3 regions of the Variovorax sp. V93 genome follow, and region 2 is predicted to be linked to each of the others. Evidence: predicted binding sites of a transcription regulator. Region 2 holds the regulator's gene; each other region holds the start of a gene.
The links. Region 2 encodes sigma-54, which starts transcription at its own class of promoters, with help from an activator protein. Its sites were predicted from a motif close to TGGCANGNAANCTGCTTT; they were not measured.

Region 1: ACAM54_RS16595 (DUF2126 domain-containing protein) is a predicted target of sigma-54. The motif match lies at 4,362-4,379, and genes of this name have one in related genera.
Region 3: atzF (allophanate hydrolase) is a predicted target of sigma-54. The motif match lies at 5,753-5,770, and genes of this name have one in related genera.

Annotation. Positions count from the first base shown of each region.
Region 1 is NZ_AP028669.1:3,495,234-3,504,827, reverse strand. Features, by position in the region: gene ACAM54_RS16600 (circularly permuted type 2 ATP-grasp protein) at 1-677, opposite strand, end outside; gene ACAM54_RS16595 (DUF2126 domain-containing protein) at 762-4,289, opposite strand; gene ACAM54_RS16590 (DNA internalization-related competence protein ComEC/Rec2) at 4,430-6,895, shown strand; gene ACAM54_RS16585 (circularly permuted type 2 ATP-grasp protein) at 6,987-8,480, shown strand; gene ACAM54_RS16580 (alpha-E domain-containing protein) at 8,492-9,448, shown strand.
Region 2 is NZ_AP028669.1:569,327-578,920, forward strand. Features, by position in the region: gene argS (arginine--tRNA ligase) at 4-1,689, shown strand; gene ACAM54_RS02555 (SPOR domain-containing protein) at 1,698-2,438, shown strand; gene ACAM54_RS02560 (thiol:disulfide interchange protein DsbA/DsbL) at 2,583-3,230, shown strand; gene lptA (lipopolysaccharide transport periplasmic protein LptA) at 3,428-4,165, shown strand; gene lptB (LPS export ABC transporter ATP-binding protein) at 4,162-4,956, shown strand; gene ACAM54_RS02575 (RNA polymerase factor sigma-54) at 4,974-6,566, shown strand; gene ACAM54_RS02580 (phospholipase D family protein) at 6,577-8,184, shown strand; gene ACAM54_RS02585 (LysE family translocator) at 8,195-8,836, opposite strand; gene ACAM54_RS02590 (YceI family protein) at 8,843-9,478, opposite strand; gene ACAM54_RS02595 (YceI family protein) at 9,520-9,594, opposite strand, start outside.
Region 3 is NZ_AP028669.1:335,950-345,543, forward strand. Features, by position in the region: gene ACAM54_RS01490 (NAD(P)/FAD-dependent oxidoreductase) at 1-1,185, opposite strand, end outside; gene ACAM54_RS01495 (beta-ketoacyl synthase chain length factor) at 1,192-2,022, opposite strand; gene ACAM54_RS01500 (beta-ketoacyl-[acyl-carrier-protein] synthase family protein) at 2,019-3,221, opposite strand; gene ACAM54_RS01505 (AmpG family muropeptide MFS transporter) at 3,351-4,736, opposite strand; gene ACAM54_RS01510 (M48 family metallopeptidase) at 4,795-5,661, shown strand; gene atzF (allophanate hydrolase) at 5,799-7,508, shown strand; gene ACAM54_RS01520 (ABC transporter substrate-binding protein) at 7,526-8,530, shown strand; gene ACAM54_RS01525 (ABC transporter permease) at 8,533-9,363, shown strand; gene ACAM54_RS01530 (ABC transporter ATP-binding protein) at 9,360-9,594, shown strand, end outside.

The sequences.
Region 1 (9,594 bases), 2.5 Mb from region 2:
GCAAGGTCGAAGGCCGCGATGTGCAGCCAGGTGTCGCCCGGCGGTTTCACGCCGTGCAGCGCGCGCAGGTAGCCGGGGTGGCCGTGCACCAGCGCCGCGGGCAGCAGGCCCTCGGCCAGCAGCTGCTGCGGGCCGTAGACGTCGGCCATGACGCGGTCGAGCACGCGCACGCGCTGCAGCACGCCGGTCTCGATCTGGCTCCAGCTCTCGGGCGAGACGATCAGCGGGAACAGGTCGAGCGACCAGGGGCGCTGCGGCCCGTCGGCGTCGGCATAGACGTTGTAGGTGACGCCGTTGTCCCGGATCTGCCGCTCGAGGCTGACGGCACGCCGTGGGAGATCGCTGAAGCCGCCCGGGCCGAGCTGCTCGAAGAAGGCGTTCCAGGCGGGTGTGAGGGGCGGGTTGTCGTTGGAGGAGGGCTGGAGGACCTGGGTCTGCGTCTGGGATTGGGCTGGGGGCAGGTCCGGCGGCATCGCGGGCCGCTCCGCCGCAGCGTCGTAGAGCATGGGCGGCAACGGAGCCATGGGCGCCGTGCCCGCAACCGGTCGCGCCGGCGTGGCCTGCCCGCGCAGTTCGTCGAAGTGGCCGGGCAGGGCGGCCGGCGCGAGCGCCGACGCCAGGGCGGCTGGAAATTCCAGCGCCTGGGCGTCGAACAGGGATTCGTTCAAAGGTTCCACAGGAGGTGGATTGTCACATTGCCGTCACCGGCCGGATGGCGGCAATGTGCGGAATGTCCTCTTGCGGGTTTTTTTGAGGCCCTCTCAGCGCCGCAGATCGAGCGTGAACGGGAATTCGCGGCTGCCCGCGAGTTCGATGGTTGCGGGCGGCGTGCGCATCAGCCCCGGCGTGTGGCCCATGCGCGTGAAGCGCGACATGCGACGGCTTTCCGCCTCGTAGGCATTGACCGGGAAGGTGTCGTAGTTGCGCCCGCCGGGGTGGGCCACGAAGTACTGGCAGCCGCCCAGCGAGCGCTTCATCCAGGTGTCGACGATGTCGAAGGTCAGCGGCGCATGGGCGCCGATGCTCGGATGCAGTGCCGACGGCGGGTTCCAGGCCTTGTAGCGCACGCCCGCCACGAATTCGCCGACGGTGCCCGTGGGCTGCAGCGGCAGCACCTTGCCGTTGACGGTGATCACGTGGCGGCTTTCGTTCAGGCCGGTCACGCGCACCTCGATGCGCTCGAGCGACGAATCGACATAGCGCACCGTGCCGCCGGCCGAGCCTTCCTCGCCCATCACGTGCCAGGGCTCGAGTGCATTGCGCAGCGACAGCTCCACGCCCATGGCCTGCACCTGGCCCACCAGCGGAAAGCGGAACTCCAGGTGCGGCGCGAACCAGTCGGCATCGAACGCGAAGCCGGCCTGGCGCATCTCGCTGATCACGTCGTCGAAATCCATCTTGACGAAGGTGGGCAGCAGGAAGCGGTCGTGCAGTTCGGTGCCCCAGCGGGTGACGGGCGCCTTGTACGGTTCGTCCCAGAAGCGCGCCACCAGGGCGCGGATCAGCAGCTGCTGCGCAATACTCATGCGTGCATGCGGCGGCATCTCGAAGGCGCGCAGCTCCAGCAGGCCGAGGCGGCCGGTGCTCGAGTCGGGCGAGTAGAGCTTGTCGATGCAGAACTCGCTGCGGTGGGTGTTGCCCGAGACGTCGATCAGGATGTTGCGCAGCGTCCGGTCCACCAGCCAGGCCGGCATGTTCTGGCCGTGGATCTCGCGGTTCCTGGCGATTTCCTTCAGCGCGATCTCGAGCTCGTAGACCTGGTCGTTGCGCGCTTCGTCCACGCGCGGCGCCTGGCTGGTCGGGCCGATGAACATGCCCGAGAACAGGTAGCTCAGCGAAGGGTGGTTGTGCCAATAGAGCAGCAGGCTCGCGAGCAGCTCGGGCCGGCGCAGGAAGGGGCTGTCGGCCGGCGTGGCGCCGCCCATCACGAAGTGGTTGCCGCCGCCGGTGCCGGTGTGGCGCCCGTCGGTCATGAACTTCTCGGCCGAGAGGCGGGTTTCGAACGCGGCGTTGTAGAGGAACTCGGTGTGGGCGACCAGTTCCTTCCAGTTGTGGGCCGGATGGATGTTGACTTCGATCACACCGGGGTCGGGCGTGACGGCCAGCATCTTCAGGCGCGGATCGCGCGGCGGCGGATAGCCTTCCATCACGATGCGCATGCCGAGCTGCTGCGCCGTGGCTTCGACGGCCGCGACCAGGTCGAGGTAGTCTTCCAGGCGCGCGAGCGGCGGCATGAAGACGTAGAGCACGCCCGAGGCGCTGCCTTTTTTCTCGGCCGCGGGGCCGTTGGCGCGGCGCGGGTCGCGCACTTCGACGCACAGCGCGGTGCGCGTGACCCAATGGGCCGATTCGCCGCGCACCGGCTGGCGCGTGGCTGGCGTGGCGGAGGAGCGGATGGCTGCTGCTGCGTCGGCTGCGGCGGCATCGCCGCTCGCGGCTGCCGTTTCGCCCGGCGCCTGCATGCGCAGGGCCGCGGGCACCACCGGCGGCGCGCCGAAGGCATAGGGCACCGTGCCCAGGTCGGCACCCGCTGCGCCGCCGGCCGGCACGGCATAGCGCGCACGGTAGTCGGCCGAGCTCGGCAGCGCGGCGCGCGGCGCGGTCGGGTCGCGCTCGACGAGGTAGGGGTAGTCGCCCTTGCTGGCCCAGGGCTGCGAATCGAGCGGCAGGCGATAGCCCATCGGCGAATCGCCCGGGATCAGGTAGAGCCGGTCGTCGCGCAGGAACCAGGGGCCGGTCTTCCAGCCCGGACCTTCGAGCGCGGGCGCGTCGGCATTGGCGTTGCCGGGTTCGAGCGGCAGCATGTAGCCGATGACCGCGTCGAGCTTCTGCGTGAACACGCGGCGCAGGCGAACGCGCTCGAGCTCGTCGTCGAGCTTCGACTCGAAGGGATCGACGTTGACCGGCAGCCGGCGTTCGCGCCAGAGGTAGTAGTAGACGTCTTCGTAGCCGGGCTGGATGTAGCGCTCGGTGATGCCGAGCTTGTGCGCCAGCACGGTGGTGAAGCGGCGCGCGTCTTCGCTCGTGTAGTGCGTGGGCACGCGCTCGTCGGCGAAGAGTTCGGGGTCGTGCCAGAGCGTCTGGCCGTCGGCGCGCCAGAAGATCGACAGCGCCCAGCGCGGCAATTGCTCGCCCGGGTACCACTTGCCCTGGCCGAAGTGCAGGAAGCCGCCCTGGCCGTACTCGGCGCGCAGCTTGTGCACGAGCTCGGTGGCATAGCCGCGCTTGGTGGGGCCGAGCGCATCGGTGTTCCACTCGGGCGCGTCGCGGTCGCTGGTGGCCACGTAGGTCGGCTCGCCGCCCATCGTGAGCCGCACGTCGCCGGCTTTCAGGCGCGCATCGACCGCATCGCCGAGCGCGAGCACCTCGGCCCATTGTTCCTCGGTGTAGGGCTTGGTCACGCGCGGCGATTCGTAGATGCGCGTGACCTTCATCTCATGGCCGAAATCGACCTCGGCTTCGTCCACCGCGCCTTCGATGGGCGCGGCGCTCGAAGGCGTGGGCGTGCAGGCGAGCGGGATGTGGCCTTCGCCGGCAAGAAGGCCCGAGGTGGCGTCAAGGCCGATCCAGCCCGCACCGGGCAGGAAGACCTCGCACCAGGCGTGCAGGTCGGTGAAGTCGACCGTGGTGCCGCTCGGGCCGTCGAGCGCCTTGACGTCGGGCGTGAGCTGGATCAGGTAGCCCGAGACGAAGCGCGCGGCCAGGCCGCAATGGCGCAGCAACTGCACCAGCAGCCAGCCCGAGTCGCGGCAGGAGCCGCTGCCGCTGGCGAGCGTTTCTTCCGGCGTCTGCACGCCGGGCTCCATGCGGATCAGGTAGTTGACGTCCTTCTGGACCTGCTGGTTGAGGCCGACCAGAAAATCGATGGTGCGCTGCTCCTTGCGCTCGATCTTGTCGAGGTAGGCCTGCAGAAGCGGCGTGGGTTCCTCGGTGACGAGGTAGGGCGCGAGTTCTTCGGCCTGCGAGGCGGTGTACTTGAACGGGAAGTTCTCGGCCTGCGGCTCGAGGAAGAAGTCGAAGGGGTTGTAGACCGCCATCTCGACGACCAGGTCGACCGTGACCTTGAACTCGCGCGTCTTCTCGGGAAACACGAGCCGCGCCTGGTAGTTGGCGAACGGGTCCTGCATCCAGTTGACGAAGTGCTCGGCCGGCTCGACCTGCAGCGAATACGAGATGACGTTGCTGCGGCAGTGCGGCGCGGGACGCAGGCGCACGACCTGCGGGCCCAACTGCACCAGGCGGTCGTATTTGTAGTGGGTGACGTGGTGGAGTGCGGCGTGAATGGACATGCGTTTTGTGTGCAGTACTGCGAGATTGCATCGAAAAGATGTCTCTTGTGAGACGCATACTAGCCCAGTTGCATAGCAATTAACGCGCCACTGAGCGCGAGCACGGGGAGGGTTTGCAGCATGTGTTCGGGAGTTTTCCTTTGACGCCGCGGCGCGCGTCGGGCGGCGCCGCGGCATCGTCGTGGGCCTTTGCTGCGCTGGGCGGATCGCTTCTCGGCGCGGCCTTGCAGTTGCACCAGCCGAGGCTGTGGGGCGCGGGTGCCTATGCGGCGCTGCTCTTCGCCGGCCTGGCGGGCCTGGCGGCACTGTCGCGCCGATGGCGGCGGCCGCTTCGGGCGTGGCGCATGCCGGCAGGGCTTGCGATCGTCCTTGCGCTGGCCTGCGGTGCGCTTGCCGCCGGCGGGCTTGCGGGCTGGCGCGCGGTGGCCTATGCAGAGAGCGCACTGGACCCGGCGCTCGAAGGCCGCGACCTGCAGGTGGTGGGCGTGGTCGCGCAGATGCCCCAGCGCAACGAGGGCGGCACGCGCTTTCGGCTCGATGTGGAGTCGGCGCGCTGGGCCGACGGGCGCGCCGGGGCTGCGCCGCGCGTTCCGGCGCGCATCGCGCTCGGCTGGTACCGCGAGGACAGCTCTCTCTGGGGGCGCGCGACCGAAGGCCGTGCCGCCGCCGGCGATGCGGCCGCGCTGCATGCGGGCGAGCGCTGGCGTCTCACGGTGCGGCTCAAGGCGCCGCACGGCAATCTCAATCCACACGGCTTCGACAACGAACTGTGGCTCTGGGAGCAGGGCGTTCATGCCAGCGGCTACGTGCGAACGGGTGCCCGCGATGCGGCGCCGGCGCGGCTGCAATCCACATGGCTGCATCCGATCGAACGTGCGCGGGAGGCGGTGCGCGATGCGGTGTTCGAGCGCGTGGCCGATGCGAGGCAGGCCGGCGTCATCGCCGCGCTCGTCACCGGCGACCAGGGCGCCATCGACCGCAGCGACTGGGATGTCTTTCGCGCCACCGGCGTGGCCCACCTGATGTCGATCTCGGGGCTGCACATCACCATGTTCGCCTGGCTTGCCGCGCATGTGGTGGGCGCGCTGTGGCGCCGCAGCGGCTGGCTGATGCTGCGCGTTCCCGCGCCGCAGGCCGCGCTGGCCGGCGGCGTTCTGCTGGCCGGGCTCTATGCGCTTTTCAGCGGCTGGGGCGTGCCTTCGCAGCGCACGGTCTGGATGCTCGCGACCGTGGCGCTGCTGCGGTTCACGGGGCGGCGCTGGCCATGGCCCCATGTCTGGCTGCTGATCGCGGCGGTGGTGGTGGCCGTCGACCCGTGGGCGCTGATGCAGGCCGGCTTCTGGCTCAGCTTCGTGGCGGTCGGCATCCTGTTCGCGACCGGCTTCATGCGGCCGGCCGGGGAGGCGGCGGGAAAATGGTCCCGGCTGCTGGGGTTCTTCCGCGAGCAATGGGTGATCACGCTGGCGCTCACCCCGCTCAGCTTGCTGCTTTTCCAGCAGGTGTCGGTGGTGGGCCTGCTGGCCAATGCGGTGGCGATCCCCTGGGTCACGCTGGTGGTCACGCCGCTGGCGATGCTGGGTGCGGTGGCACCGCCGCTCTGGGAGCTTGCCGCCTGGTCCGTGCAGTTGCTGGCCCTGCTGCTGCGGTGGCTGGCCGCGCTGCCCTATGCCACGGTCTCGATGGCGGCGCCACCCGTGTGGATGGCGGCCTGCGGGGTGGCGGGCGGCGTTCTGCTGGCCATGCGCCTGCCGTGGTCGCTGCGCACGCTGGGCCTGCCGCTCCTGCTGCCGGTGCTGCTCTGGCACGCCCCCCGTCCGGCCGAGGGGCAGTTCGAACTGCTGGCCGCGGACATCGGGCAGGGCAACGCGGTGCTGGTGCGCACCGCAGCGCACAGCCTGCTGTACGACGCCGGCCCGCGCTACAGCCTCGAGAGCGACGCCGGCCATCGCGTGCTCGTGCCGCTGCTGCGCGCCTTCGACGAGCGGCTGGACATGCTGGTGCTGAGCCACCGCGACAGCGACCACACCGGCGGCGCGGCCGCGGTGCTCGCGATGCAGCCGCAGGCGGCGCTGTTGAGCTCGATAGAGGCCACGCACCCGCTGCAAGCGGTGCGTCCGGCGCGGCGCTGCGAGGCGGGGCAGCGCTGGACCTGGGACGGCGTGGATTTCGAGATCCTGCATCCGGCGGCGGACGACTACCTGTCGTTCACCAAGCCCAATGCCATTTCCTGCGTGCTGCGCATCGCCAACGGCCGCGCCACGGTGCTGCTGGCCGGCGACATCGAGCGCCTGCAGGAGGCCGCGCTGGTGTCGCGCACGGCCGATCTGCGCGCCGACGTGCTGCTCGCGCCGCACCATGGCAGCAAGACTTCGTCGAGCGCGCCGTTCCTCGAAGCGGTACGCCCGCGCCTCGCGCTGGTCCAGGCGGGCTACCGCAACCGTTTCGGCCACCCGGCCCCGGAAGTGGTCGAGCGCTATGCCGCGCAGGGCGTGAAGCTGGTCGAAAGCGTGCCCTGCGGCGCCGTGCTCTGGCGCAGCCGGGAACCGGGCGAAGTCGGCTGCGAACGGGAGCGCAATGCCCGCTATTGGCACCACCGCCTGCCGTGAAAGCGGGCGGCGGCGCGGTGTTTCGCCTCAACATAGGGCTTTCACTGGCCTCGAACTTGCTAAGCTATGGCTCAAGGAGATTGGTCGTTCCATGCACAAATTCGACGAGATGTATGAGCAGTTGCCCTATGCGGGGGCTGCAATCCGGCAGCACTACAAGCGCTACGACCAATGGCTCGCGAAGCAACCCGGCGAGGTGATGCGATCGCGACGCGAAGAGGCGGAAATGATCTTCCGCCGGGTCGGCATCACCTTTGCGGTGTACGGCGCCAAGGACGAGGACGGTTCCGGCACCGAGCGGCTCATCCCGTTCGACCTGCTGCCGCGGATCATTCCAGCCCACGAGTGGGAGAGCATGGAAAAGGGGCTGGTGCAGCGCGTGACGGCGCTCAACCGCTTCCTGCATGACGTCTACCACGACCAGGAAATCATCAAGGCCGGCATCATCCCGGCCGAGCAGATCCTCCACAACGCGCAGTTCCGCCCCGAGATGATGGGCGTCAACGTGCCGCACAACGTGTACTCCAACATCTCGGGCATCGACATCGTGCGCGCCCCCGATGCCCAGGGCAACGGCGAGTACTACGTGCTCGAAGACAACCTGCGCGTGCCCAGCGGTGTGAGCTACATGCTCGAGAACCGCAAGATGATGATGCGGCTCTTCCCCGAGCTGTTCAACCAGAACCGCATCGCGCCGGTGGCGCACTACCCCGACCTGCTGCTCGAAACCCTGCGTGCCAGCGCGCCGCCCGCCACGGCCGAGCCCACGGTGGTGGTGCTCACGCCCGGCATGTACAACAGCGCCTACTTCGAGCATGCCTTCCTTGCCCAGCAGATGGGCGTGGAACTGGTCGAAGGGCAGGACCTGTTCGTCAAGGACAACTTCGTCTACATGCGCACCACGCGCGGGCCGCGGCGCGTCGACGTGATCTACCGCCGCGTCGACGACGACTTCCTCGACCCCGAGGTGTTCCGTCCCACCTCCACGCTCGGCTGCGCGGGCCTGATGCGCGCCTACCGCGAAGGCAACGTCGTCATCTGCAATGCCGTGGGCACCGGCGTGGCCGACGACAAGTCGATCTACCCCTACGTGCCCAAGATGGTCGAGTTCTACCTCGGCGAAAAGCCGATCCTCAAGAACGTGCCCACCTACATGTGCCGCAACAAGGACGAGCTGCAGTACACGCTCGACAACATGAAGGACCTGGTCGTCAAGGAGGTGCACGGCGCCGGCGGCTACGGCATGCTGATCGGCCCGGCGGCCACGCAGGCCGAGATCGAGGACTTCAAGAAGGCCGTGATCGCCAAGCCCGACGGCTACATCGCCCAGCCCACGCTGAGCCTGTCGACCTCGCCGACCTTTGTCGATGCCGGCATCGCGCCGCGCCACATCGACCTGCGACCCTTCGTGCTTTCGGGCAGCGAGGTGCAGATGGTGCCCGGCGGCCTCACGCGCGTGGCGCTCAAGGAGGGCTCGCTGGTGGTCAATTCATCGCAGGGCGGCGGCACCAAGGACACCTGGATCCTCGAAGCCGACCGCACGCCCAGGCCCAAGGCGGCCACGCAGTCGCAAAGCCAATCGTAGGAGCACAAACGATGCTGTCACGCACCGCCGACCATCTCTACTGGATGTCCCGCTACACCGAGCGCGCGGAAAACACCGCCCGCATGCTCGACGTCAACTACCAGACCTCGCTCTTGCCCCAATCGGCCGAAGTGGCCAAGTACGGCTGGCAGGGCGTGCTGTCCATCAGCGAGCTGCTGCCTTCGTACAACAAGAAGTACGAGCAGATCACGCCGCACGACGTGATGGAGTTCATGGTCAAGGACGAGAGCAATCCGTCTTCCATCCTTTCCTGCCTCAAGGCCGCACGCGAAAACGCGCGGGCGGTTCGCGGCGCGCTCACCACCGAGGCCTGGGAAACCCAGAACACCACCTGGCTCGAAGTCAACCGCATGCTGCGCGCCGGCGACTTCGAGCGCGATCCGGCCCAGTTCTTCGAATGGGTCAAGTTCCGCTCGCATCTGTCGCGCGGCGTCACGCTCGGCACCATGCTGCAGGACGAGGCGTTCTACTTCTCGCGCCTGGGCACCTTTCTGGAGCGCGCCGACAACACGGCGCGGCTGGTGGACGTGAAGTTCCACGCGCTCAACAGCGAGTTCTTCGGCACCGCCACGGAAGAAGACCAGGAGTACGACTTCTATCACTGGAGCGCCATTTTGCGCAGCGTCTCGGCCTTCGAGGTGTACCGCAAGGTGTACCGCGACGTGATCAAGCCCGAGCGCGTGGCCGAGCTGCTCATTCTTCGCGCCGACATGCCGCGCTCGCTGCATGCGAGCCTGGTCGAAGTGGTGAACAACCTCGCCAAGGTGCAGAACGAGCAGAGCGCAGAAACCCAGCGCCGCGCCGGCAAGCTGCTGGCCGACCTGCAGTACGCACGCGTCGACGAAATTCTCGCGACCGGGCTGCATGCCTACCTCACGCAGTTCCTCGACCGGGTGAACGAACTCGGCGGGCGGATCAGCCAGGATTTCCTGGTTCCGGCGCACTGAGCGGGCGTTCGAGTCCGGGCCCACCGGCCGCGCTACGGCGCGCAGCCGGCCGCGGGGGGCCGGGGCGATGGTCAATGCGGCAGCGAAAGGCGCGCGGCCTCCTGCGCAGCCGGAAATCAAAGAGCCGCCGGCTCGTGCTGCAGGCG
Region 2 (9,594 bases):
CAGATGCTATTGGTCAAACAGGAGCTGCTCGCGGCGCTCGCGAACACGCTCGAATCCCTCTCGCCCGGCGCTGGCTCCAAAGCCGCGTTCGAGTCGCCCAAGGTGGCTGCCCACGGCGATTTCGCCAGCACGGCCGCCATGCAACTCGCCAAGCCGCTCGGGCGCAAGCCGCGCGAACTGGCCGAGGAGCTCAGTGCCGCGCTGCTCGCCACCCCGGTTTTCGGCCAGTGGGTCGAAGCCATCGAGGTCGCCGGCCCCGGTTTCCTCAACATCCGCCTGAAGACCGCAGCCAAGCAGCAGATCGTGCGCGAAGTGCTGAATGCGGCCGATGCCTTCGGCCGGCAGCCCGCCACCGGCGAAAAGGTGCTGGTCGAGTTCGTCTCGGCCAACCCGACCGGGCCGCTGCACGTCGGCCACGGCCGCCAGGCCGCGCTCGGCGACGCCATCTGCAACCTGCGCGCCTCCCAGGGCGACACCGTCTGGCGCGAGTTCTACTACAACGACGCCGGCGTGCAGATCCAGACGCTGGCCCACAGCACCCAACTGCGCGCCCGCGGCTTCAAGCCCGGCGACCCCGAATGGCCGAGCGGCGAGAAGGCGCCCGCCTACAACGGCGACTACATCGCCGACATCGCCGAAGACTTCAAGGCGAAGAAGACCGTCAGGTCGGACGACCGCGAATACACCGCCAGCGGCAACATCGACGACCTCGACTCCATCCGCGAATTCGCGGTCGCCTACCTGCGCCGCGAGCAGGACCTGGACCTGCAGGCCTTCCGCGTGCGCTTCGACAACTACTACCTCGAATCGAGCCTCTACACCAGCGGCCGTGTCGAGGCCGCGGTGCAAAAGCTCGTGGCCGCCGGCAAGACCTACGAGCAGGACGGCGCGCTGTGGCTCCGGTCGACCGACTACGGCGACGACAAGGACCGCGTGATGAAGAAGCAGGACGGCACGTACACCTACTTCGTGCCCGACGTCGCCTATCACATCGCCAAGTGGGAGCGCGGCTTCCACAAGGTGGTCAACATCCAGGGCACCGACCACCACGGCACCATTGCGCGCGTGCGCGCCGGCCTGCAGGCGGCGGGGGTCGGCATTCCCGAGGGCTACCCCGACTACGTGCTGCACACCATGGTGCGCGTCATGAAGGGCGGCGAAGAGGTCAAGATCAGCAAGCGCGCGGGCAGCTACGTCACGCTGCGCGACCTGATCGAGTGGACCAGCACCGACGCCGTGCGCTTCTTCCTGCTGAGCCGCAAGCCCGACACCGAATACACCTTCGACGTCGACCTGGCCGTGGCCAAGAACAACGACAACCCGGTGTACTACGTGCAGTACGCTCATGCGCGCATCTGCTCGGTGCTGGCGGGCTGGGGCGGCGACGCGGCCGCCCTCAAGGACGTGGACCTGTCGCCGCTCGAAAGCCCGGCCGCGCAGGCGCTCATGCTGCTGCTGGCCAAGTACCCCGCCATGCTCACGGCCGCGGCCAAGGATTTCGCGCCGCACGACGTCACCTTCTACCTGCGCGAACTGGCGGCCAGCTACCACAGCTACTACGACGCGGAGCGCATCCTGGTCGACGAGGAGCCGGTCAAGCTGGCGCGGCTCGCGCTCGTCGCGGCCACCGCGCAGGTGCTGCACAATGGCCTCGCGATTCTCGGCGTCAGTGCGCCGAGCAAGATGTGAACCTCACCATGAAGAAGACAACCAGACAACGCGGCAACATCGTCATCGGGCTCATCGTCGGCCTGGTGCTGGGGTTGGGTGTCGCGCTGGGCATCGCGGTCTACGTGACCAAGGTGCCGATCCCGTTCGTGACCAAGACCCAGCGCGGCGGCGCCGAGCAGGACGAAGCCGAAGCCCGCAAGAACCGCGACTGGGATCCCAACGCACCGCTGGCCGGCAAGGCCGGTGCGCCCAAGCCACCGCCGGCCGCGGCCGGTCCGGTGGCGCCACCGGCCGGCGGCGACACCGCCGCCGTGGCGCCGGGTGCGGCGCCGCCGCCCGCTCCGCCGGTGCCGGTGGTGGTGGCTCCGAAGCCCGCGCGCCCGGCCCCGGTGCCGGCCGAGGCCAATTCCCTGCCGCCATCGAACGATCCGCTCGGCGACCTGGCGCGCGCGCGCGCCGGCGGCAACAGCGGCAGCACCGCCACGGCTTCCGCCGCGCCCGGCGGCAACAGCGCGGCGGCGGGTGCCGATCCGTTCATGTACTTCGTGCAGGCGGGCGCCTTCCGCACCACCGACGATGCCGAGGCACAGCGCGCCAAGCTGTCGCTGATGGGCGTCGAGGCCCGGGTCACCGAGCGCGAGCAGGCAGGCCGCACCGTCTACCGGGTGCGCGCGGGCCCGTTCAACAAGAAGGACGAGGCCGATCGCCTGAAGGAGCGGCTCGACAGCGGCGGCCTCGAATCGGCGCTCGTGCGCGTGCAGCGCTGAGCTTGCCGGCAGCCGTCACGGATATTCTTTAAGCTTCGCCGCGCGGCATGGGCCGCCGCCAGGATCGTCCTGGGCATGCCGCTTGCGGGAACTCCGCGCGGCGCGCCGGCTCAGTCTGCCGTACCCCACAGGAGAACTCTTTCAATGAAACGTCGTGACTTTTCGCTGGCCGCCACCTCGCTGGGCCTGCTTTCGCTGGCTGGCAACACCGCGCACGCCCAGGCGCGCGCGCCCAAGGCCGGCACCGAGTACCTGGTGCTCGACAAGCGCGTGCCGGTCGACGCGCCGGCGGGCAAGGTCGAGGTGATCGAGTTCTTCTCGTACAACTGCCCGCACTGCAACGACTTCGAGCCGCAGCTGGAAGCCTGGCTCAAGACGGCCCCCAAGGAAGTGGCGTTCCGCCGCGTGCCCGTGCCTTTCGTGGGCAACGACGTCGAGGCCAAGCAGCGCCTGTACTACGCGCTCGAAGCCATGGGCAAGGTCGACGAATTCCAGCCGAAGGTCTTCGACGCCATCCACAAGCAGCGCCAGAACGTGAACGGCGACGCCAACATCATTGCCTGGGCGGGAGCCAACGGCCTGGACGGCGCCAAGTTCAAGGAAGTCTTCACCTCCTTCGGCGTGGCCAGCAAGGCCAAGCGCGCCGCGCAGCTGACCGACGCCTACAAGGTGGCCGGCGTGCCGGCGCTGGCCGTGAACGGGCGCTGGTACGTGGACGGCGAGCTGGCCGGCAACATGACCAAGGCGCTGCAGGTCACCAACTACCTGATCGGCGAAGCCAAGAAAGGCTGACCCCGGGCTGCGCGGCACTTCGCGTCCGCTGCGCGCCCACACCCCCTTGCAGGGGGCGGCACCTGCGGCCCGGCAAAGCCGGTTCCGCGGTGTCTCCCGGATGGGATGTCAAGCCCGCATTTGGCGGGCTTTTTCATTTGCGGTTGAAGGCTTGGCGCCATCCGCCGCATACAATGCAGAGCAAGTTTCGTGCCTCTATGACATTGCACTCCTACTCCCACACCACCCCTCTTCTTCGCAGCACCGGCCGCCTGGCCCGTCTCGCTCGCGCGGCTATCGGTGCGCTGCTGCTGGCCGGCCTGGCCTCGGGCGCGCTGGCCGAGACCGCCGACCGCAGCAAGCCGATGAACATCGAATCCGATGCGATGCGCTACGACGACCTCAAGCAGACGAGCGTGTTCACGGGCAACGTGCTGGTCACCAAGGGCACGATCATCATCCGCGGCGCGCGCATCGACGTACGCCAGGATGCCGAGGGCTACCAGTACGGCGTGGTCACGGCGGCGCCCGGCAAGCGGGCCTACTACAAGCAGAAGCGCAATGCGCCCGACGAGTGGATCGAGGGCGAATCCGAGGTCATCGAGTACGACAGCCGCGCCGACAACGTCAAGTTCATCCGCAATGCCGTCATGCGCCGCCTGCTCGGCGCCACGCCGAACGACGAGAGCCAGGGTGCGCTGATCGTCTACGACCAGAGCAACGACACCTACACCGTCAATGGCTCCACCGTGCCGCCGAACACCGCGGTGAACGCGCCGGCGGGCGGACGGGTGAAGACCATCCTCACGCCCAAGAGCGCCACCGCGCCGGCCCCGGGAGCTTCGGCGCCCGCCGGCGGACGGGCCGCGCCCGCGGCAGCAGCCCCCCAGCCGGCGCCCGGCGCCGGCCTGCGCTCGACCACCACGCTGGGCGGCGAAGGGGAAGGGCGCAAGTGATCGAAACCGCTGGAACCCAGAACGCCGACGGCACGCCGGGCAGCCGCCTGGTGGTGCGCGGACTGCAGAAAAGCTACGGCAGCCGCAAGGTCGTGCGGGACGTCTCGCTCGACGTGCAAAAGGGCGAGGTCGTCGGGCTGCTCGGCCCCAACGGCGCGGGCAAGACCACGTCGTTCTACATGATCGTGGGCCTGGTGCGGGCCGACGCGGGCGACATCACCATCGACGGCGAGCCCATCGCCCACATGCCGATCCACCGGCGCGCCCGCATGGGCCTGAGCTACCTGCCGCAGGAAGCCTCCATCTTCCGCAAGCTCACGGTCGAGGAAAACGTGCGCGCCGTGCTCGAACTCCAGCGCGAACCCGACGCCAGCGGCAAGCCCGCGCCTTTGACGAAGCAGCGCATCGAGGAGCGGCTCTCGGGGCTGCTGGCCGACCTGCGGGTGGACCATCTTCGCGATTCGCCCGCGCTCGCGCTCTCGGGCGGCGAACGCCGCCGGGTCGAGATCGCCCGCGCGCTGGCCACGCAGCCGCGCTTCATCCTGCTGGACGAGCCCTTCGCCGGCATCGACCCGATCGCGGTGATCGAGATCCAGCGGATCATCAGCTTCCTGAAGGAGCGCGGCATCGGCGTGCTCATCACCGACCACAACGTGCGTGAGACGCTGGGCATCTGCGATCACGCGTTCATCATCAGCGACGGGCATGTGCTGGCACAAGGCACACCCTCGGAGATCGTCGACAACGCCGAAGTACGCAGGGTGTACCTCGGCGAGCACTTCCGGATGTAAGGGAGGAGTCGGTCTCCATGAAGCAAGGGCTGTCCCTTCGCGTTTCGCAGCACCTGGCGCTCACGCCCCAGCTGCAGCAGTCGATCCGGCTGCTGCAGCTGTCCACGCTCGAACTGAGCCAGGAGGTGGAGCAGATGCTGGACGAGAACCCGTTCCTCGAACGCACCGCGGAAGAAGCGGCGCGCGAGGAGTTCGGGCTCGACGCCATCGACACGCCGGTGCCGCGCGACGAAGCCGGTGAAGCCGCCGAGGGCGAATTCGCCTCGGCCCCGGCCAGCAGCGCAACCACCACTTCGAGCGAAACCTCCTCGGCAGCCGAGGCCGACGTACCCGCCGCCGACGCCACCGAGCGCGAGCCCGACTGGGAAGGCGACGGCACCGTCGACATGGCGCCCGACGACAGCGAATGGGGCAGCGACGCCCCCGCGCGCCAGAACAACCTGGGCGACGACGAACGCGCCGACGCCACCGAGCTCGCGCGCAGCCAGGAGTCGCTGCAGTCCTTCCTGCACCGGCAGGCGCTGAGCCTGCGGCTCAACGAGAACGACAGCGCCGCGCTGCGCTTCCTGATCGAATCGCTCAACGACGACGGCTACCTCGAAGACTCCCTGCCGGCGCTGGCCTCGGGCCTCGCGGGCGACGACAACGACCAGTTCGACGAACTGGTGCACCACTTCCAGGTGGCGCTCGGCCTGCTGCAAAGCCTGGAGCCGGCCGGCGTCGGCGCGCGCGATCTGGGCGAATGCCTGTGCATCCAGCTGCGCGCGCTGGCCAGCGAAAGCGAGACCGAAGAGCAGGCCCTGGTGCGCAAGACCGCCATCGCGATCTGCAAGCAGCCGATGGAGCTGCTCGCGCGGCGCGATTTCAAGCGCCTGGCCACGCTCACGCGCACCAACGAAGAGGTGGTGCGCTCGGCGCTGCAGATCATCTCGCGCCTGGAGCCCAAGCCGGGCCGCCGCTTCGTCGACGTCGAGCGCAACATCGTGATTCCCGACGTGATCGTCACCAAGATCGGCCGCGGCACCAACGCCAAGTTCCGCGTCATGCTCAACCCCGAGGTGATGCCGCGGCTGCGCGTGCACGACATCTATGCCGGCGCGCTCAAGTCGCACAAGGGCGAGGGCAGCCAGGCGCTGTCGCAGCGGCTGCAGGAGGCGCGCTGGTTCATCAAGAACATCCAGCAGCGCTTCGACACCATCCTGCGCGTGAGCAACGCCATCGTCGAGCGGCAGAAGAGCTTCTTCGTGCACGGCGAGCTCGCAATGCGGCCCTTGGTGCTGCGCGAGATCGCCGACGAACTCGGCCTGCACGAATCGACCATCTCGCGCGTGACCACGGCCAAGTACATGGCCACGCCTTTCGGCACGGTCGAGCTCAAGTACTTCTTCGGCTCGGCGCTCGGCACCGAGACCGGCGGCAATGCGTCGAGCACCGCCGTGCGCGCGCTGATCAAGCAGTTCGTGAGCTCCGAGAGCATCAAGAAACCGCTGTCCGACAGCCAGATCTCCGAGATGCTCAAGGAGCAGGGCATCGAGTGCGCACGCCGCACCGTGGCCAAGTACCGCGAGGCCTTGCGCATCGCGCCCGCCAACCTTCGCAAGGCCCTGTAGAAAGCCGCCGATGGCCCGCCGCCTGCTGTCGCGCTGTGGGCAATGGGTCTTCGCCATGGCGGCGGCGCTGCTGTTCGCCGGCTGCGCCACCCTGCCCGACGAGGCACCGCGTCCGCCCACCAAGGCCATGGCCGCCTCGGCCGACACCGCGCTCGGCAAGATCGCGCTGGCCTCGCAGCCCGACCCCGACCTGAGCGGCTTTCGCCTGATGCCGGGCGGCGACTTCGCCTTCGACACCCGCATCCAGCTCGCGCGGCGCGCCCAGCGCACGCTCGACGTGCAGTACTACCAGATCGAGAACGACGAGACCGGCCGCTACCTGCTGCGCACGCTGCGCGATGCGGCCCGGCGCGGCGTGCGCGTGCGGCTCCTGATGGACGATCTCTACACCTCGGGCGAGGACGAGCTGCTGCTCGGCCTGGCCGCCACGCCCAACGTCGAGCTGCGCCTGTTCAACCCCTTTCCGGCCGGGCGCGGCAGCCTGCTCAGGCGCTTCACCGCTTCGCTGTTCGATTTCAGCCGCGTCAACCGGCGCATGCATAACAAGCTCTTCATCGCCGATGGCGCGATGGCGGTGGCGGGCGGGCGCAACATCGGCAACCAGTATTTCAGGCGCACGGCGGGCGAGAATTTCCTCGATCTCGACACCTTCGTGGCTGGTGCGCTGGTCCCGCGGCTGGGTGCGCTGTTCGACCAGTACTGGAACAGCGTCTATGTGCGGCCGGTCCAGTCGGTGGTGGCCAGCGAACTTCCGCAGGGCGAGCTGCAGAAGCGCTTCGAGGCCGCCACCGGCCCCGACACCACGCCGCCGCCGCCCAGGCCCGCGCCCAACGACCTGCTCGGCTACAGCCCGATCGCCGAAGACCTGGCTGCCGGCAAGCTCGACCTGATCTGGACCCTTGCCGAGGCCTACGCCGATTCGCCCGAACGCGTGATCGGCAAGACCGCCTCGTACGGCGGCGTGCCGCTGCTCGATGTCGACAGCGTGCGCTACAACGTGGTCGAGCAAATGCGCCGCGCGCGCTCCGAGGTGACCATCGTCTCGCCCTACCTGATTCCAGGCAAGGCGGGGCTCGAAGTGATGCGCGAGATCCGCCGGCGCAACGTCAAGATCAGCATCGTCACCAATTCCTTCGCCGCCACCGACGAGCCGCTGGTCCACACCGCCTACCGCCGCTACCGGCCCGAGATGCTCGAGCTCGGCGCCGAGCTCTACGAACTGAGCACCACGCGCACGCGGCGCAGCGTGCGGCTCGGCCTGTTCGGTACTTCGGTGGGGCGGCTGCATGCCAAGTCGGCGGTGATCGACCGGCAGATTCTTTTTGTCGGCTCGATGAACTTCGACCCGCGCTCCGAGACGCACAACACCGAGATCGGCCTGTTCATCCGCAGCCCCGAGATGGCGCAGCAGACGCTCAAGCTCATCGAGGTGCTGAAGCAGCAGGGCGCCTACCGGCTGCGCTTTGCGAAGGACAGCGGCAATTCGCGCATCGAGTGGATCAGCGAGGAGGAAGAAGCCGGCCGGACCACCGTGCTGAACGAGGAACCCGACTCCGATTTCTGGGGCCGCACCATGCTCGAGATGCTGGCGCCGCTGACGCCCGAGAGCCTGCTGTAGCCCGGGCGGCTCAGCCGCTGCGCACGCCCGACAGCAGCTTGAGGCCCAGCAGCACCATCACGCCGCCGGCCGCGCGGTCGATCCAGGCCTTGTAGCGCAGGTAGGCCGAGCGCGGCGCTGCCGACGAGAGCGCCAGCGCGACGACCGCGTACCAGCCGGTCTCGATGCAGAAGATCACCGCCGGCACCGCGAGCGCCAGCGCCAGCGGCACTTCGCGCGGCAGGAAGGCGGCAAAGATGCTGGCGTAGACCACGGCGGTCTTCGGATTGCTGATCTGCGTGCCCATGCCCAGAAGAAACGCACGCCGCGCATCGCCCCGGCTTCCGGGCGAGCGCTCTTCCTGCGAAACCGGCAGCGGCTGGCTCGCACCGCGCCAGATGCGGATGCCCAGAACCACGAGGTAGGCGCCCCCGAGCAGCTTCACCGCGAGGTACAGCGCGGGAACCGCGAGGAACGCCGCCTGCAGCCCGACCAGCGCCGCAATGGCGAACACGACGCCGCCCGCGCCCATGCCCAGCGCCGCGGCCAGGCCGTCGCCGCGCGACGACGAGACGGCGGTGCGCGCGACCATGACGAAGCTCGGGCCGGGGCTCATGGCCCCCACGACCATCGCGCCCGCGATGCCCAGCAGTGCAACCGTGATGCCGCTCATGGTCTTCTATTGCTGCACGTTGACGGCTTCGACCTGCACCAGCAGCTTCACCTTGTTCTCGAAGCCGAAGTTCAGGCCCCAGGTGATGCCCCAGTCGCTGCGCTGCACCGTCGTCTCGAAGTCGCCGCCGCAGACCTGGCGGTTGATGAGCGGATTCAGGTAGCAGTTGAAGCGCACGGCCCTGAGCGTGACCGGCCTGGTCTGCCCCATCAGCGTGAGCGTGCCCGGCACGTCGACCACCTTGTCGCCATTGAACTCGATGCGGTCCGCCACGAAGCGGCCGGTCGGGAATTCGGCCACGTTGAAGAAATCCTTGCTCTGCACGTGGCGGTTGAGCAGGTCGACGCCGGTGTTGATGGAGCCGATGTCCATCGTGATGTCGACCTTGCCGCTGCTGCCGGTGCCGTCGATCTGCACCGAGCCGTCCTTGGTGCTGAAGCGGCCGCGGTTGGTGGTGGTGCCGTAATGCCCCATCTCGTACATCACGAAGGTGTGCGTGGGGTCGATCACGTAGCTGGCGTTCTTCACCGGGCCGCCCGCGGGCTTGGCGGCCACGGCCGGCGCGGTGTAGTCCTGTGCCAGGGCAGGGGTGGCAAGGGCCGCCGCGGCAGACAGCGCGGCAGCGAGGAGGAGCTTCTTCATGGCAATGGGCGTGCGTGGCGTGGGAACGAAACAGGAAAAATTCAAAGCGGACCGAAGCCCGCGAGCGTGAACTTGAAGCGAACCAGCACCTCGTTGGCGACCACCGAGGTGTCGGT
Region 3 (9,594 bases), 230 kb from region 2:
CTTCACCGGCAGCACCTCGGGGTCGCCGAACAGCGGGTACTGGTCCTGGTAGAGCGCCAGCGTGCTGTCGTAGAACGAGTGGTAGATCTGGTCGTAGAGCTGCGCGCGGGCTTCCACCGAGCGGCCCGCGCGGTCGTGCGCCACCAGGTCGGTGATGTAGGTGTTGCTGATCGCGATGAAGTCGCTGCCCGGCGAATAGAAGGGGTCGAGGAACAGCCCGGCCTCGCCCGTCAGGGCCCACCGCTGGCCCGAGAACACCTGCCTGCAGCCATGCGAGAAGTGCTTGAGGAACGCGAAGTCCTGCAGCAGGTGCCGCTTGCCGTCGAGCGCGTCGTACAGCCGCGGCTGGTAGGTGGCGAACCACCGCATCGCCTTCTCGAAGGTGTCGATGGTGTCAAGCGGATGCAGCTTCGGGTCGGCCACGATGCCCACCGAATGCGAACCCGAGGCCAGCGGAATCAGCCAGGCCCAGTAGCCCGCGCCCACCAGGTGGTTGGTCGAGAGCCAGCGCGCCTGCGGATCGCAGCGCCCGCGCCAGGCGGCGTCGTCGCTCCACTCGTCGATGGCAATGCGCTCGCCGATGCGGAACCACACGGCGTTGACGTCGTGCGCGTTGGCCTCGGCCAGGCCCAGCTTGCGCTTGAGCAGGCCGGCGCGGCCGCAGGCATCGACCAGCCAGCGCGCCTCGGCGCTGTGGGTTTGGCTGCCGCGCGTCCATTCGAGGCGGTGCGGTGCCTCGGCGTCGGAGGCCAGGTCGACGCGGCGCACCAGCGCGGCATCGTCGAAGCGCACGCCGCGCCGCACGGCCTCCTCGGCCAGGTAGTTCTCGAAGATGCCGCGGTCGATCTGGTAGCTGGGCACCGCCAGGTAGCGGCTGGCCCCGATCTCGGTGACCTGGTCGATGTCGCGCCGGCCCTCGCTGAAGAAGAAGCGGAAGCCGAACTTGCGCAGCTGCGCGCCGTCCATGTGGGGCTTGAGGCCGAGCACCGTGTCGAAGTAGTGCGCGCCGATCTCGACCGAAGACTCGCCCACCTTGTGCGCCGCATGCGGCACCGGGTGCCTGCGCCGCTCCAGCACCAGCACGTCGAGGTCCTGGAAGCGCTGCTTCAGCTGCAGCGCCAAGGTGAGGCCCGCGAGCCCGCCGCCCATGATCACTGCGTCACATCGTTGCGCAGTGCCGGTCATGGAGCTTCAGTCCCGGACCTGCCGCAGTTGCAGCCGCAGCGACAGGGTGGAAGAAAGCGGCAGGCCGATGGGCGGCGGATCGTCTTCCAGCCGCGCCAGCGCTTCGAACAGGCCGAGCGCATGGGCCATCGGGTTGATGTGCGCCAGCGTTTTCGCGGCATCGGAAAGCGGCGCCGGCACGGTGCTGCCGCCGTTGTCCTGCACCGACCAATCGAGCGCGGCCACGGTGCGTTCCGTGCGCTCGGGCGCGATCACCAGCGCCACGGCCAGCAGGCCCTGGCTGTCGGTCACCGAAGTCAGCGGGCCCACCGTGGGCGTGTCGTAGCCCACCAGCAGCACCGGCGACTGGTCGGCCGCGCATTGCACGGCCGCTTCGAGCAGGCCGGCGGCAAAGCTGTTCTCGTAGGCCGAGACCGAGTTGCTGGCCGCCATGCAGCCGGTGCCGATGGTCCAGTAGCCCACGGCCGCGTTGTGCACCGAGTTGTGAAAGCGCGTGGGCGACAGCACCGTGGGATCGGTGGCCAGCGTGCTGCACATGTAGTCGTTGATCGACAGGTCGCCATGCGCCGAGACGAACACGCAGGGCACGTCGGCCGCGTTGCGGCCCGCGCCCGCCATCGACGCGGCGGCCACTTCGAGCGCCAGCGCCACGGTGTCGGGCGCGCGGCGGCGCTCGGCCGGTGCCAGCACCTGCGGCGACGGCCGCTTGGCCGGCGGATCGGCGAGCCCGCCTTCGCCGCGGAAGGCGGCGCGCGCGGCGTCCCAGCCCGGCAGGGTGGGCGTCCAGAAGGCCGGGCCTTCGATGTAGAGAGTAGGTGGCACGGGCGTGGGCTTCATGCGGTTGCCTTGCCGAAGACGAGCGAGCAGTTGTTGCCGCCGAAGCCGAAGGAATTGGTCAGCGCGTAGCGCACCTCGCCATGCGCGGGTTCGAGCCTGATCTGCGGCCCGAAGCCTTCGTCGAGCTGGTTCGTGTTGACCGTGCCCGGCATCAGGCCGCGCTCGATCGCGAGCAGGCTGATCACCGATTCGACGATGCCCGCCGCGCCCAGCGTGTGGCCCATGAAGCCCTTGGTCGAGCTGGCGTGGGTGGTGGCGGGGAAGCGGCGCGCCACCAGCGCGCCTTCGACCTCGTCGTTCTTCTGGCTCGCGGTGCCGTGCATGTTGATGTAGTCGATCGCCTCGGGCGCCAGGCCCGCGCGCGCCAGCGCCTCGTCGAGCGCGCGTTCGGCGCCCAGCCCTTCGGGGTGCGGCGTCGACATATGGTGCGCATCGCTGGCTTCGCCGTAGCCCAGGAGCCGCAGCGGCGCGGCTGCGTCGTCCTGCACGCGTTCCACCAGCGCGAAGCCGGCCGCCTCGCCCAGGCTGATGCCCTTGCGGCTCGCGTCGAACGGCCGGCACGGCTCGCTCGACACCAGTTCGAGCGAGTTGAAGCCGAACAGCACGCTGCCGCACAGCGTGTCGACACCGCCGACCACGGCGGCATCGGCCAGGCCGAGGCGGATCAGCCGCTCGGCCGAGGCGAACACCTTGGCGCTCGACGAGCAGGCGGTGGAAATCGTCTCGCTCGGCCCGGTGAGCCCGAGCACCTCTTGCACGAACATGGCCAGCGAGTGCGGCGTGTGCACGGCCGCACGGCGCTGGTCCATGGGAAAGAGGCCGTCGGCGTCGAGCTGGGTGTAGGCCAGTTCGGTTTCGCCGATGCTGGAGGTCGAGGTGCCGAGGATCAGCGCGATGCGCGAGGGGCCGTACCTGGCCCGCGCGGCCGCCACGGCCTCGGGAAAGCCGTCCGCATGCAGGCCCAGCCAGGCCAGCCGGTTGTTGCGGCAGTCCCACGAGGCCAGCGCCTCGGGCAGGCGGATGTCCTCGAGCCCGTCGACGCGGCCGATCCAGGTGGGCAGCGGCGCATCGCCGAAATCGTTGGCGCGCAGGCCGCTGCGCGAATGCTCGAGCGCCTCGGCGAGCGGCTCCTTGCCGACGCCGACGGCCGAAGTGGCCGTGTAGGCGCTGATCTGAAGGGGAGAAATGCGGGGCGGCACGTTGCTTGTGGGTTGGCAGGCGGAAGATGAATGATCGCTCTGGGAGCGAAGCGTAGGTAACCGGAAAGTGACAGCCTACCAGTTGCGCGGGCCCCGCAGCGTCAGCTGTTTTCCTATAGGGCCCGTGCCCTATTGACGCCCGGCCGGCGCCTTGGTGGTGGTGATGCGGGCGGCCAGCGCCACCAGCAGCAGCACTGGCAGGCCCAGCAGGGCGGTGGCGGTGAAGAACTGGGCGTAGCCGTGGGCGTCGACAAAAGCGCCCGAATAGCCGGCAATGAACTTGGGCAGCAGCAGCATCAGCGAGCTGAACAAGGCGTACTGCGTGGCCGAATAGCTGATGTTCGTGAGGCTCGACAGATAGGCGATGAAGGCCGCCGAGGCAATGCCGCCGGCCAGGTTGTCGGCCGACACCACCGCGATCAGCGCCGTCAGGTCGTGCCCGCGCGAGGCCAGCCAGGCGAAGAGCAGGTTGCTCGCGGCGCTGAGCACCGCGCCCAGCATCAGCACGCGCATCACGCCCAGGCGCATCGACAGCACGCCGCCCACGAAGGCGCCGGCCAGGGTCATGACCACCCCGTAGATCTTGCTGACGGTGGCCACTTCGTCCTTGGTGAAGCCCATGTCCACGTAGAAGGGGTTGGCCATGATGCCCATCACCACGTCGCTGATGCGGTAGATGGCAATCAGCGAGAGGATCAGCGCGGCCTGCCACTTGTAGCGGCGGATGAAGTCGGCAAAGGGTTCGATCAGCACGCCTTGCAGCCATTCGGCCGCGTTCTTCGGCTTGGGCAGCACGCGGCGCACCGGCTCGGGCGACAGCAGCACGGTGAGCACGCCCACCGCCATCGAGGCCGCCATCACCAGGTAGGCCGTCTTCCAGGCGCCGTTCTGGTAGGCCGCCGCGCCCGTGGCCGCCGCAGCCGGCGCCACCTCGGCCCAGGCCGCCACCCACAGCACGCCGGCGCCGGCCCAGATCATCGCCAGGCGGTAGCCCGTTTGATAGGCGGCGGCGAGCGCGGCCTGCTTGCGCGTTTCGGCCGACTCGATGCGGAAGGCGTCCAGCGCGATGTCCTGCGTGGCCGAGCCGAAGGCCACCAGCAGCGCGCACCAGATCAGCGGCGCGAGGCCCTGGCGCGGATCGTTGAGCGCCATGCCGACCAGCCCCGCAACCACCATCCCCTGCGCCAGCAGCAGCCAGCCGCGCCGCCGCCCGAGCAGCGTGGTCAGCGGCGGCAGCGGCAGCCGGTCGACCAGCGGCGCCCACACCCACTTGAAGCCATAGGCCAGGCCGACCCAGCTCAGGTAGCCGATGGTGGTGCGATCGATGCCCGCCTCGCGCAGGCGAAAGCTCAGCGTGCCCAGCACCAGCAGCAGCGGCAGGCCGGCGGAAAAGCCCAGCGCCAGCATGCGCAGCGTGGCGGGCTCGAGGTAGACCTTCAGCGCATCGCGCCAGGGCAGGGAGGGGGCGGTGGAGGTTTCGGCGGGCTGGGCAGACATGAGCTTCGGATTGTCCATGAGCGCGCGCCGCCTGCCGAGCCGTCTTTTTGTCGGCAATTGTTCCTATGATCCGCGCATGTGCACACGATGCGAGCTTCTCCTTTCTTCCGCGGCTTCCTCGCCGTCGCGCGCCTCGGCCTGGCAGCCGCGGCGGGCCTTCCTGCTCGCGGCGGCCGGCGCCGCGCTGGCCGGGCCGGCCCTGGCGCAGGTGAACGTGGGCAATGCCTCGGTGGCGCGCAACCTCGTGCCGGCCGACCGGATCGAGGCCGCCGGCGTGCAGCAGTACGGCCAGCTGCTCGAGCAGGCGCGCGCCAAGCGTGCGCTCGCGGGCGACGGCAATGCGCAGCTGCAGCGGCTGCGCACCATCGCGAACCGGCTGATTCCCTTTGCCACGCCGTGGAATTCGCGCGCGCGCGACTGGAAATGGGAGGTCAACCTGATCGGCAGCAAGCAGATCAATGCTTTCTGCATGCCCGGCGGCAAGATCGCCTTCTTCACCGGCATCCTCGAGCAGCTCAAGCTCAATGACGATGAAGTCGCCATGGTGATGGGACACGAAATGGCCCATGCGCTGCGCGAGCATGCGCGTGCCCGCATGGCCAAGAGCGCGGGCACCGGCGCGGCGCTTTCCATCGGCGCGCAACTGCTGGGCCTGGGCCAGATGGGCGACCTGGCGGCGCGCGCCGGCACGCAGCTGCTCACCCTCAAGTTCAGCCGCAGCGACGAGACCGAGGCCGACCTCGTCGGGCTCGAACTCGCGGCGCGCGCGGGCTATGACCCGAAGGCCTCGATCACGCTCTGGAACAAGATGGCCACCGCCTCGAAGAACCAGGGCGGCCTGAGCTTTCTATCGACCCACCCGAGCGGTCCGGACCGCATCCAGAAGCTCGAGGCCAACCTGCCGAAGGTCGAAGGGCTTTACCGGGAAGCCAAGCGCAGCTGAGGTCTGAGCCACCTCTTCCTCTGAAAGAGGGCTGCGTCTGACTCCCTCTCCCGCGGGAGAGGTCGCAAATCCATTACGGCCTGTTTTCGCCTGGCACATTGCTTGCATCTCGACTTGTACACAAGTTTGGATGCCTGATGATGGTGCATGAAGAAAACGGATCGGCCGCCGCAGCGTGGATTGCCCGCTTTCCCCGGCCTGTGCCCGGTGCGGGCGCAGGCCGCCTCGCCGGCCTTCGCTTCGCGGTCAAGGACAACATCGACGTGGCCGGCGTGCCCACCACGGCCGCCTGTCCGGCCTTCGACCGACGGCCCGCGCAGCATTCGGCCGTGGTGCAGAAGCTGCTCGATGCCGGTGCATCGCTGATCGGGAAGACCAACCTCGACCAGTTCGCCTGCGGCCTGAACGGTACGCGCTCGCCGTATGGCGAAGTGCCCAATGCCTTCGATGCGCGCTACGTCTCGGGCGGCTCCAGCTCCGGATCGGCCTACGTGGTGGCCGCCGGCGAGGCCGACTTCGCACTCGGCACCGACACCGCCGGCTCGGGCCGCGTGCCCGCCGGACTCAACAACATCGTCGGGCTCAAGCCCTCGCGCGGCCTGCTGAGCGCCTTCGGCGTGGTGCCGGCCGCCCAGAGCGCGGACTGCGTGTCGATCTTTGCGCGCACCGTCGGCCTGGCCGTCGAGGTGCTTCTTGCGGCCGCCGGACCCGACGCACGCGATCCCTACTCAAGGGACGTGGCGCTGCGCCGCGAGGCATTTCCAGCCGCCTTCCGTTTCGGCGTGCCCGACACGCCGAGCTTCTTCGGCGATGCCGCGGCCGAAGAGGCCTTTCGCGATGCACAGGTGCGGCTCGCCGCCCTCGGCGGCACGGCCGTGGCGATTCCCTTTGCGCCGCTGGCGGAGGCCGCCGCGCTGCTCTACGAAAGCGCGCTCGTGGCCGAGCGCTATGCGGCGGTGCGCGGGTTCTTCGATGCGCATGGCGCTGAAGTGATCGAGCCGGTGCGCGGCATCCTCGAAAGCGGCCGCGGCTACAGCGCCGCCGACGTGTTCGAAGCGCAGACCAGGCTTCGCGCGATCGCACAGCAGGTCGAACCGATGTGGCGCGGCATCGACCTGCTGCTGGTGCCGACCGCGCCCACGCACTACACGCGCGAACAGATGCGCGCCGACCCCGTGGTGCTCAACCGCAACCTCGGCGCGTACACCAACTTCGTCAACCTGCTGGACTACGCCGCGATCTCGGTGCCGAGCTCGCTGCGCGCCGACGGCCTGCCTTTCGGCATCACGCTGATCGGCCCGTGCGGCAGCGATCTTGCGCTGGCCGAGCTGGGCCAGCGCTATCACCACGCCACCGGCCTGTCGCAGGGCGCCACAGGCTTGCCGCTGCCCGAGCCGCGCTCCATTCCGGGCCTGGGCGCTTCGCCAGTGCAGACCATGCCCATCGCCGTCGTCGGCGCGCATCTCTCGGGCATGCCGCTCAACGGCCAGCTCACCGAACGCGGCGCCACGCTGCTGCGCGCCACCACCACCTCGCCGCGCTACCGCCTGCATGCCTTGCCGGGCACCGTGCCGCCCAAGCCGGGGCTGCAGCGCAGCACGGCCGGCGGAGCAGCCATCGCGCTCGAAGTGTGGTCCGTGCCCGTGGCCGAGGTCGGCAGCTTCCTGGCCTTGATCCCGCCCCCGCTGGGCCTGGGCAGCGTCGAGCTCGCCGACGGCAGCTGGGTGCACGGCTTCATCTGCGAAGGCCATGCGCTCGCAGGCGCCGAAGACGTGAGCCACCACGGTGGCTGGCGCGCCTACATCGCAAGCCGCACAACCGCCTCTTCCCAAGCCATTCCAACCTGACCGATCGAGGAGTCTTCATGAGCATCCCTGAAAAATCGCCCGCCGCCGCGTCGCGCCGCCAGTTGCTGCAGGCCGGCGCCGCGGGGCTGGCCGTGCTGGCCGCGCCCGCCATCGTGCGCGCGCAGGCCGTGCCGAAGATCCGCATCGGCTTCTGGCCCGTGGCCGCGGGCCTGCCTTTCTTTGCCGCGGTCGACCGCGGCTACTTCAAGGAAGCCGGCCTCGACGTGGAGCCGCTCAAGTTCGCGGGCGCGCAGCAGGTCATGGAAGGCATGCTCGCGGGCCGCTGCGACGGCAGCTCCAACGGCACGGGCTCGGCCAACCTCGCCATCGGCGAGATCGCGCAGCCGGGGCTCTTCAAGATCTTCTGCACCAACCCGAGCAACGCGAAGTTCGTGCTCGACGAATTCATCGTCGCCAAGGACAGCCCGATCAAGACCATGGCCGAGCTGGCCGGCAGGAAGATCGCGTCCGGCCCCGGCATCCAGAACGTGACCCTGTGCAAGACCATGCTGGAGCGCGCGGGCGCCAAGGGCGCCACCGTGAGCGAGCTTCCGATCGGCCAGCACGTGGCCGCGCTCGTCGCGGGGCAGGTCGACGCCTGCTACACGCTCGAGCCCACCGGCACCGTGGGCCGCATGAACGGCACCACGCGCGTCCTCGAGGCCGGCGTGGTCGCCAAATACATCCTCGGCGATCCGATGGCGCCCTGGCACGGCGGCGCGGCCAGCCTCACCAGCGAGTTCATCAAGAAGAACCCCGAAGCGGCGAAGAAGTACATCGCCGCCTATGCGCGCGGCGTGGAGCTGGTGCGCAGCAAGCCCGAGGACGCGCGCCAGCACATGAAGGGCTACACCGCCATCGAAGGCAGCCTCACGGCCGAAGTGCCGCTCGCCTCGTACATGCTCTACAACGAGTTCAAGCCGAGCGACGTCGCGTACTTCCAGAAGTTCTACGACCTGTTCACCGAGAAAGGCATCTTCGAGAAGAAGGTGCCGGTGGACGGCCTGCTCTACAAGGCCTGACCATGGCCGACGCAAGCACGACCACGGCCGCGCCGTGGACACCGCCGGCCGCCGGCGCGGCGGCGGTGGCACCGAAGCCCCCGTCGCGCGACCGGCTGCTGCCCTTCGTCGGCCCCGTGGTGCTGTTCATCGTGTGGGACCTGGCGGTGCGGCTCGGCTTCATCAAGCCGATCCTGCTGCCCACGCCCGCCGACACCGTCGCGGCGCTCATCACGGGGCTCGCGGGCGGACCGCTGCTCACCGACTTCGCGATGACCGTGTGGCGCACGCTGCAGGCCTTCGCGATTGCGGCGGTGGTCGGCGTGCCGCTGGGCGTGCTGCTCGGCAGCAATGAGCGCGCCTACCGCAGCGTCGAGTTCCTGATCGACTTCTTCCGCTCCACGCCATCGTCCGCGCTGATCCCGCTGTTCCTCCTGATCTTCGGGGTGTCGGACGTCAACAAGGTGGCCATCGCGGCGTTCGGCGCGCTGCTGATCGTGGTGTTCAACAGCGCCTACGGCGTGATCAACGCGCGCAAGCAGCGCGTGATGGCGGCGCGCGTCATGGGCGCCTCGCGCTGGCAGATCTTCAAGGACGTGCTGGTGTGGGAAAGCCTGCAGCCCAGCTTCGTGGGCCTGCGCTCGGCGGTGTCGATGGCGCTGGTGATCGTCATCGTGGCCGAGATGTTCATCGGCTCCGACACGGGTCTCGGCCACCGGATCATCGATGCGCAGCAGGTGCTCAACGTGAAGAGCATGTATGCGGCGATTCTGGCCGCGGGTGCGCTGGGCTATGCGCTCAACATCCTCTTCCTCGTCGCCGAGCGCCGCATCGTGCACTGGAGCGGAAGATGAAAGCCACGCAAGACATCGTCATCAACGGCCCCGTGTATGCCGACGTGCCCAGGCCCGTCTTCAAGCCCGGCCCGGCCGGCACGCACATCACCATCCGCGGGCTCACCAAGTACTTCGCGGGCTGGCCGCTGTACGAGAACTTCGACCTCGACATTCCCAAGCACCGGATCGTCTCGGTGTTCGGGCCCAACGGCTGCGGCAAGTCCACGCTCATCAACATGATCGCGGGGC